Regions from separate parts of the Peribacillus sp. B-H-3 genome, predicted to be linked through region 1. Evidence: predicted binding sites of a transcription regulator. Region 1 holds the regulator's gene; the other holds the start of a gene.
What was found. The regulator NrdR, encoded in region 1, represses ribonucleotide reductase genes. The targets are predictions, from matches to a motif close to AACACNATATATNGTGTT.

Region 1 (3,426 bases):
ATTATCTGCCCATTCCTGATATTGCCTGTGCTCGTTTTTGGCAAGCTCCATAGCCTCTGCAACCGTAACGACACGCTTTCTTGCCCAATGGCTCGCGATTTTTTCCACATAAGCTTTCGTCAGCTTCATATCTGTTTTAATCATCACATATTCAACAAGCACATTCGTTACTCCTGGTGTCAGGTTTTGCTTGAGCATAATATCCTCGAGAATCTGCAAATCAGATTTGGACGGCTCAGCACCGCCTGAAAGCTGGATCAGACGGCTGCGCGGCGATACGGTTTCCAAATGGCGGATATAGAGCTGTTCCTTCGTTTTAGGCTCTTCGGACTGTGAAATATATTTTAGGGGCTGAACCCTTTCAATCAGGCTTGGCATGTCAGCATGATATTCCATCTGGTACCAGTCGCGGGCTGATTTCCTCAGTTCTTCCAGATCAATTTCATTTTCTATATCAAGAGAGCCGAGAACAAGCTTTTGCATCTGTATGGGATCAATTCCATATAAAAAGGAGAGCTTTGCAATCGTGTCCCTGACCTTCAAATTAAAGGCCCTGCGCGGCACGAGGGAGGTTTTGATGCCAGCAAACAGCAAATCAAAATCAAATGTATGCTCGAATCCCTGCAGCTCTTCGCCTTCTTCCCGATTCATTAATCTCTTGGACTGGTCTACGCTTAAATCCTTCAAAGACTCATCTGTAACATACAAAGAATCAAGGTGATCCGAAGCGAAGATTTCCGCAAAAGATTTGGTTACCTGTTCATATTCCCCAACAGGCACACGATCATCACAGAAGAATTTCTTCAGGCGCATAAATTGGGCTTTTCCTACTTTTTTATACAAATAAATGTTCAGCATGCCGTCCGTGAAAAACTGTTCCGGACTTAGCGGCGGATTCACTTCATAAATAAACTGCTTGTTTTCATCAGCCTTCTTTTTATAAACCGCCAAAAGGCCGATTCCTTCAAGCTTGGTTCTCGCATCATATATCTCTCTCAAATTCATGCTCATTGTGTTCATCAAATTATAATGCAGGGAAGACTCTGACCAAAGGCGATTTTCTTCAAGCTCACTCCATAAAGTCATATAAAGGCTGATGCATACCGGCCCGATCAGCGGCTGATACAAAAGTGTCAATACTTTGCGGTCATAATCATGAAGCAGCCCTGCTGATGATACCGAATATCGGTCTACGGGAAGCAATTCCTGCCAGTGGTTGGACATCCATATTCAAACCTTTCCAAAGTGAATCATAGCGGGTGCAGGGAGCCGCAGCTGCCCGGCCGCCTGCATTCACAGTCAACAGTAGTTTGCGCAATCTTTTATGATTTCACGGCTTTTCAGTGAAAAAAAGAGCCAAAGTGGTTGCCTCAGCTCTTTTTCTCTTTATTAATTAAATCCTTCAATTCATCTATAAATACATTAATATCTTTAAACTGCCTGTACACGGATGCAAATCTGACATAAGCAATTTCATCTACCCCTGCCAGCTTGTCCATGACCATTTCGCCAATGCTGTCGCTCTTGACTTCCGATATCCCCTGGCTTCTCAGTTCCTTTTCAACGAAATTTGTAATTTCCTCTAATTCCTTCAAAGGCACAGGACGCTTTTCGCATGCCCTTATCAGGCCGCGGAGAATCTTATCCCTGCTGAATTCCTCTCGGGTTCCCCCTTTTTTCACAACGATTAAAGGTATTTCCTCAACCTTTTCGAATGTTGTGAAGCGGTACCCGCACACCTCGCATTCCCTTCGGCGGCGGATGGAGCGGCTTTCGTCTACAGGCCGGGAGTCCAATACTCGTGTGCCGTTATATTGGCAGGACGGGCATTTCATCATTTATCAGCTCCGTTTATGCAGTTCTCCCTATCCATGGAGAACGAACCATTTTCATACCATTATACTATAAAAAAGAACCTGTCAGTACAAGAAGAAATAAAGAACTGTTTAGAAGCTTCCAGAGCTTTTGGATGCCAGCAATTATGCTTTTTTTCCGGCTGCAGCCGGAAGCTTCTTGTCAAGCTGTTCGTAGGAACCAGCAGCCACCCTGCACAGAAGCGGATACACCCCGGTCAGGGAACGCTTTTCCGTGGAGACTGTAAAATCGACTGCAGTTTCAAACGGTTTTATGGTTACAACGGTTGCAATGATGGATATGCGCGGGGCCTTCCGGGTCACGGCAAAAACTTCACCGTGCTCCTTTGAAACAGATTTAATTTCAAATTGCTGTTTATTTGCAAAAATCTCTTCTGCTGCACGAAGCGCTGTTTCTGCATTCGCTTTATAATAATGCGTCCTTAGCAATTCATCTCTATGATGATCGCTCGTTTCACATTGCTGATGGTACCGTTTAAAAATAGACTGAAACAAAGCCATTACACATCATCCTTGAAATTGTTTTGATGTAACCATTATACATGTCGAACTGTGTAAAAAAAAGCATAAGCATCATATTCCGAGGAACAAAGAGCCGTAATGGCGAGGCAAGTGTGCCTGGAATTTCCTATTTCCCCGCAAATAAAAAGAGACGCCGCGCGGGCATCTCCTGAATCGTCATTAAATTATAGTGCATTAACTTTTGTATTTTTCACTTGTACAGGGCCCATTCCACGCGGAAGTTCGATATTTTCGCGTGTTTGTGCATTCAATGCCTCTGCAATGTAGTCTGCAGCAATGTGCGGATTCAAATCTCCGCATGTATACACATCTATGCTTGCATATCCGTGTTCAGGAAAGCTGTGGATAGTCAGATGCGACTCAGAAATAATTACTACTCCGCTAACTCCCTGTGGTGCAAATTTATGGAAGGCCACTTCACGGACCTCTGCTCCAGATTTTAATGCTGCATCAACAAAAACCTGCTCAATATAATTCATATCGTTTAATTTTTCGAAGTCACAGCCCCAAAGTTCTGATATTACATGTCTGCCCATTGTTTCCATGTTTATGTTTCCCCCTTAACATGATAAAAATATTTTTGTAAGTTTCACGCAAATAACTACCACGGGGGAAAGTTAGTCCAAAGAGGTCCTAACCCTTTAAGTAGCCATTATGAAGGTCTAACCCAAGAAGTTCACGAATCATAGTATACTTTGTTTATTATTACTTTGCAACATATCTTTTTCATATCCCGCTATCGGAAAATCCTGAGATTTTAAACGAAACGGGGAGTAGCCCGCACTATGCATATCATTTCCAAAATAAAAAACCATATTAAAAATGTTTTTTTGGATTCTTTATTGCTGCCCGTCTTTTACAAAGGCTGTTTTCGTAAACGTTGCTGCTATGAAACAAGGTGGTTGATTTCCGCTTCAGGATGGTCGCTCTAGCCAACCTGGTTTAACGATGGTTTCGCCTCGCAGAACTCATTAATAAACAACAACCTTTAAGAAATGAGCCAAAAAAAGAAGCTTCCCTCTTCAGGGGA
Region 2 (3,426 bases), 650 kb from region 1:
CGATAAAGAAAATGCCTGGTTCAGCCGAATAAGTCGCACATATATTGATCAGGTTCCAAAGCTCTTTTGCCTGGATTTTTCTGTATACACGTACTTTCAAGCCGCGTTTTTCCCATTCGCGGACATCACCGACTTCATGCCAATCCCGGTTGTAAATTTCCATTTCTTCCGGGCTGTACCCTTCTGTATCCGGGAATCTCAGCTCATAGACTCCGTCGTTTTCAACAGCTTCCATAAATTCCTTTGTCAGGCAGACTGAAATATTGGCGCCAGTAAGGAATTCCTGGTTATGCACGCTGTAATTTCCGCCAGTCCTGATCTTTTCTTCCGCTTCCCTGATGATTTTATCATTAAATCCGCCCAATCCAGGAATATGCTTATAATTGATGATGCCCTGGTACATGGATTCTTCCTGCTCGCTAAGTGGAGTGAACTTCAGCTTTTCATTTGCATATTTCCTGATCGTCTCGTCCTCTGTGTTTTCCATGAGATATCTCAGGATACGCGGGTTTTGCATCTTGGAAATGATGAACTCAATAATATCAGGATGCCAGTCAGCAAGCATGATCATTTGTGCGCCGCGCCTGCTTCCGCCTTGCTCAACAAGATGTGTCAGCTTTGCAATATCATCCAGCCATGAAACGGAGCCCGATGATTTTCCGTTTACACCCTTTGCAAGGGCATTGCGCGGACGAAGTGTCGAACCATTCGTTCCGACACCGCCGCCGCGGCTCATGATTTCCATGACCTGCTTTCTATGCTCGGAGATGCCTTCACGGGAATCCTGGATAAAAGGCATAACATAGCAGTTGAAATAGGTTACATCTGTATTGGCACCCGCACCATATAGCACCCTTCCAGCTGGAACAAAGTTCATATTCGACAATTCCTGATAATATTTATCAAACCATTCCTTCTGCTTATCTTCCGCAGCTTCCACAGAAACAAGGCCTGTCGCATTTCTTTTCGCAATTTGCTCATAAAAAACTTCGAGAGGTTTTTCAATAACATCAAGCGGACGGTTTACGATGCCAGTCTCCACTTCCTCCTGGGTGTCAAGCGAACCGCGGTACTCATCTTCAACCGAAACCTTCGCCTTTTTGTTTTCCCAATCTATGTCTGTAATATAGCCAAGCCCTCTTGCCGGAAATTTCGGATCTTCCTTGATTGTCAATACAACAAAATCCCCGATGGCCAATGTAATTTTCTCTGTATCCTTAAAGGAATAACGGTCAAGCATTACAAGCCTTGAAACTCCTTTATGGGCTGTTTTCATTTCAGGCGTTACAGGATGAACCTGCGGAAATAAAGAAATATCCTTATTCAGCCTGTCCACATTTATTTTCCTCGTTTGGTTCAGTATTACAGACATGATTCCCTCTCCTTTGTGTATCCATTTCTGATGTGTATACATTTCTGACTTTAACTGTTCGAATCTATATGTAGTGCTTCTTTTTCCATTCGAGTTAAAAGATACCCTCAATTTATCACAACAAAACCATGAAATCAATATATAGTGTTCGAATTAACAAATTAACCACTATATATTGAATTTAGTTAGTGATAATTTCTTTTTGTCAAACTCCATAAAACCTCCAAGCAAAAGAAAAAGGAAGAAAAATATCGATTTTTGTTAGTTTTTGAAGGTATTTCGAACATTTCAGGAGTTGCTTTTTTATTAAGCTAAAGAAGCCTTTATTATCAATGATTTTTAAAATCCTTCAAAAAAAATAAATATTTTTTTTCGGGTTTACTTCTTGGCTGGAGGAAAATAAGACAAATAAAAAAAGCGGCCAATGCCGCTTTAAGTTATCTCATAAAATTCCAGTCATCGCTTTCATATTTGCTTTTGGCAATTTCATTCACTTCTGCAAGCTGTACCTCTGATAGCTGATATGGCTGCAGATTGATGCTTAGTCCCTCAGCAAAACCCTTTTCAAAGGCCGTTTTTGCTTCTTCAAGGGAAATAGTCCGTCCCGCAATATCGTTAATGGCAACCGCCTTGCTTTTAAAGCTCTTCATCATTCTTTCCTTGAGCCTGTCACTTGAAAAGTTAAATAAGCTGAACAGCTTTTCATCTTCCAGATCCAATAAAATGGAGCCATGCTGCAGAATCACGCCTTTTTGGCGCGTTTGTGCGCTGCCGGCCACTTTCCTTCCCTCCACCACAAGCTCATACCAGCTTGGTGCATCAAAACAAACCGACGAACGCGGCTCCTTTAGGGCGTTCTTTTCTTTTTCTGTTCTGGGGACTGCGAAATACGCATCCAGCCCTAAATTTATAAACCCTTTAAGTATTCCTTCTGATATTACCCGGTAAGCCTCTGTTACATTTTTAGGCATATCCGGATATTCTTCATTCACGATGACGCTATATGTAAGTTCGTGTTCATGCAGGACAGCGCGGCCTCCAGTAGGCCGTCTCACAAAGCCAAGCCCCTGCTTTTTGACTTCTTCAAGATTAATTTCTTTTTCTGCTTTTTGGAAATATCCGATGGAAAGAGTGGCAGGATCCCAGCCATAAAACCGGATAATCGGCGGTATCTTCCCGGCACTGTGCCAGTTTAATAGTGCTTCATCCATGGCCATATTAAAGGATGGGGAGCAATTCCCGGAATCAATAAAGGCCCAAGTTTCCTTATTCATATATAACCCTCTTCACTGCTTAGTATTTCTATCCAATTGTAGTTTAACAAAATTGGCACTTAATAAAAAGGAAATAGCTTTATCGCAGGATAATGATAAACACTGGAAAAATCTTTTGATTATCGTGCGCTGTAATTATATAATAAGTGGTGTCTGCAAGTTGGATTTAGTCAGAAAGGAGAATTTTTCATGGGATTATACATATTAATCGTCATCGCTGCTGCCGTTATTGTTTATTCAGCATTCAACTGGTTCAATCAGCGCCGTATTGTAAAAACGCTCAGCCAGGATGAATTCGTCGCCGGATACCGAAAGGCACAGCTGATTGATGTCCGCGAAACAAGCGAATATGATAACGGGCATATACTGGGTGCAAGAAATATTCCGCTTACCCAAATGAAGCCCCGCCTTAAAGAGCTTCGTCCGGACAAGCCGGTATATCTCTATTGCCAGAGCGGCCTAAGAAGCGCAAGGGCTGCACAGCTGCTTCACAAAAAAGGCTACAAAGAGCTGTATCATTTAAAAGGCGGCTTCAAGCAGTGGAGCGGAAAAATTAAGTCAAACAATTAATAACGCCTGCTGAACATTCAGCACTTCTATAAATATGAACGAAACAGGAATCCATCAGCAATGGATTCTTGTTTTGTCCCTAAATCTTTAAAGGTTAATCCCTATATAATTAAATATAAAACCGTTAAAATTCAATATAGAAAGGGTGTGTGTCTTCATTCAGACAGTATTCAATTCTTTCTCTGAAATTCTTCCAAGTGACCATTTCTA

Region 2: the regulator NrdR is predicted to act here: its motif matches at 1,504-1,521, upstream of ACN6MY_RS17590 (vitamin B12-dependent ribonucleotide reductase).

What each region holds. Positions count from the first base shown of each region.
Region 1 covers NZ_CP183879.1:4,193,789-4,197,214, forward strand. The annotation lists gene ACN6MY_RS20925 (replication initiation and membrane attachment family protein) at 1-1,224, opposite strand, end outside; gene nrdR (transcriptional regulator NrdR) at 1,371-1,835, opposite strand; gene ACN6MY_RS20935 (cytosolic protein) at 1,980-2,375, opposite strand; gene speD (adenosylmethionine decarboxylase) at 2,561-2,941, opposite strand.
Region 2 covers NZ_CP183879.1:3,545,338-3,548,763, forward strand. The annotation lists gene ACN6MY_RS17590 (vitamin B12-dependent ribonucleotide reductase) at 1-1,372, opposite strand, end outside; gene ACN6MY_RS17595 (lipoate--protein ligase family protein) at 1,810-2,646, opposite strand; gene ACN6MY_RS17600 (rhodanese-like domain-containing protein) at 2,836-3,216, shown strand; gene ACN6MY_RS17605 (NUDIX hydrolase) at 3,341-3,426, opposite strand, start outside.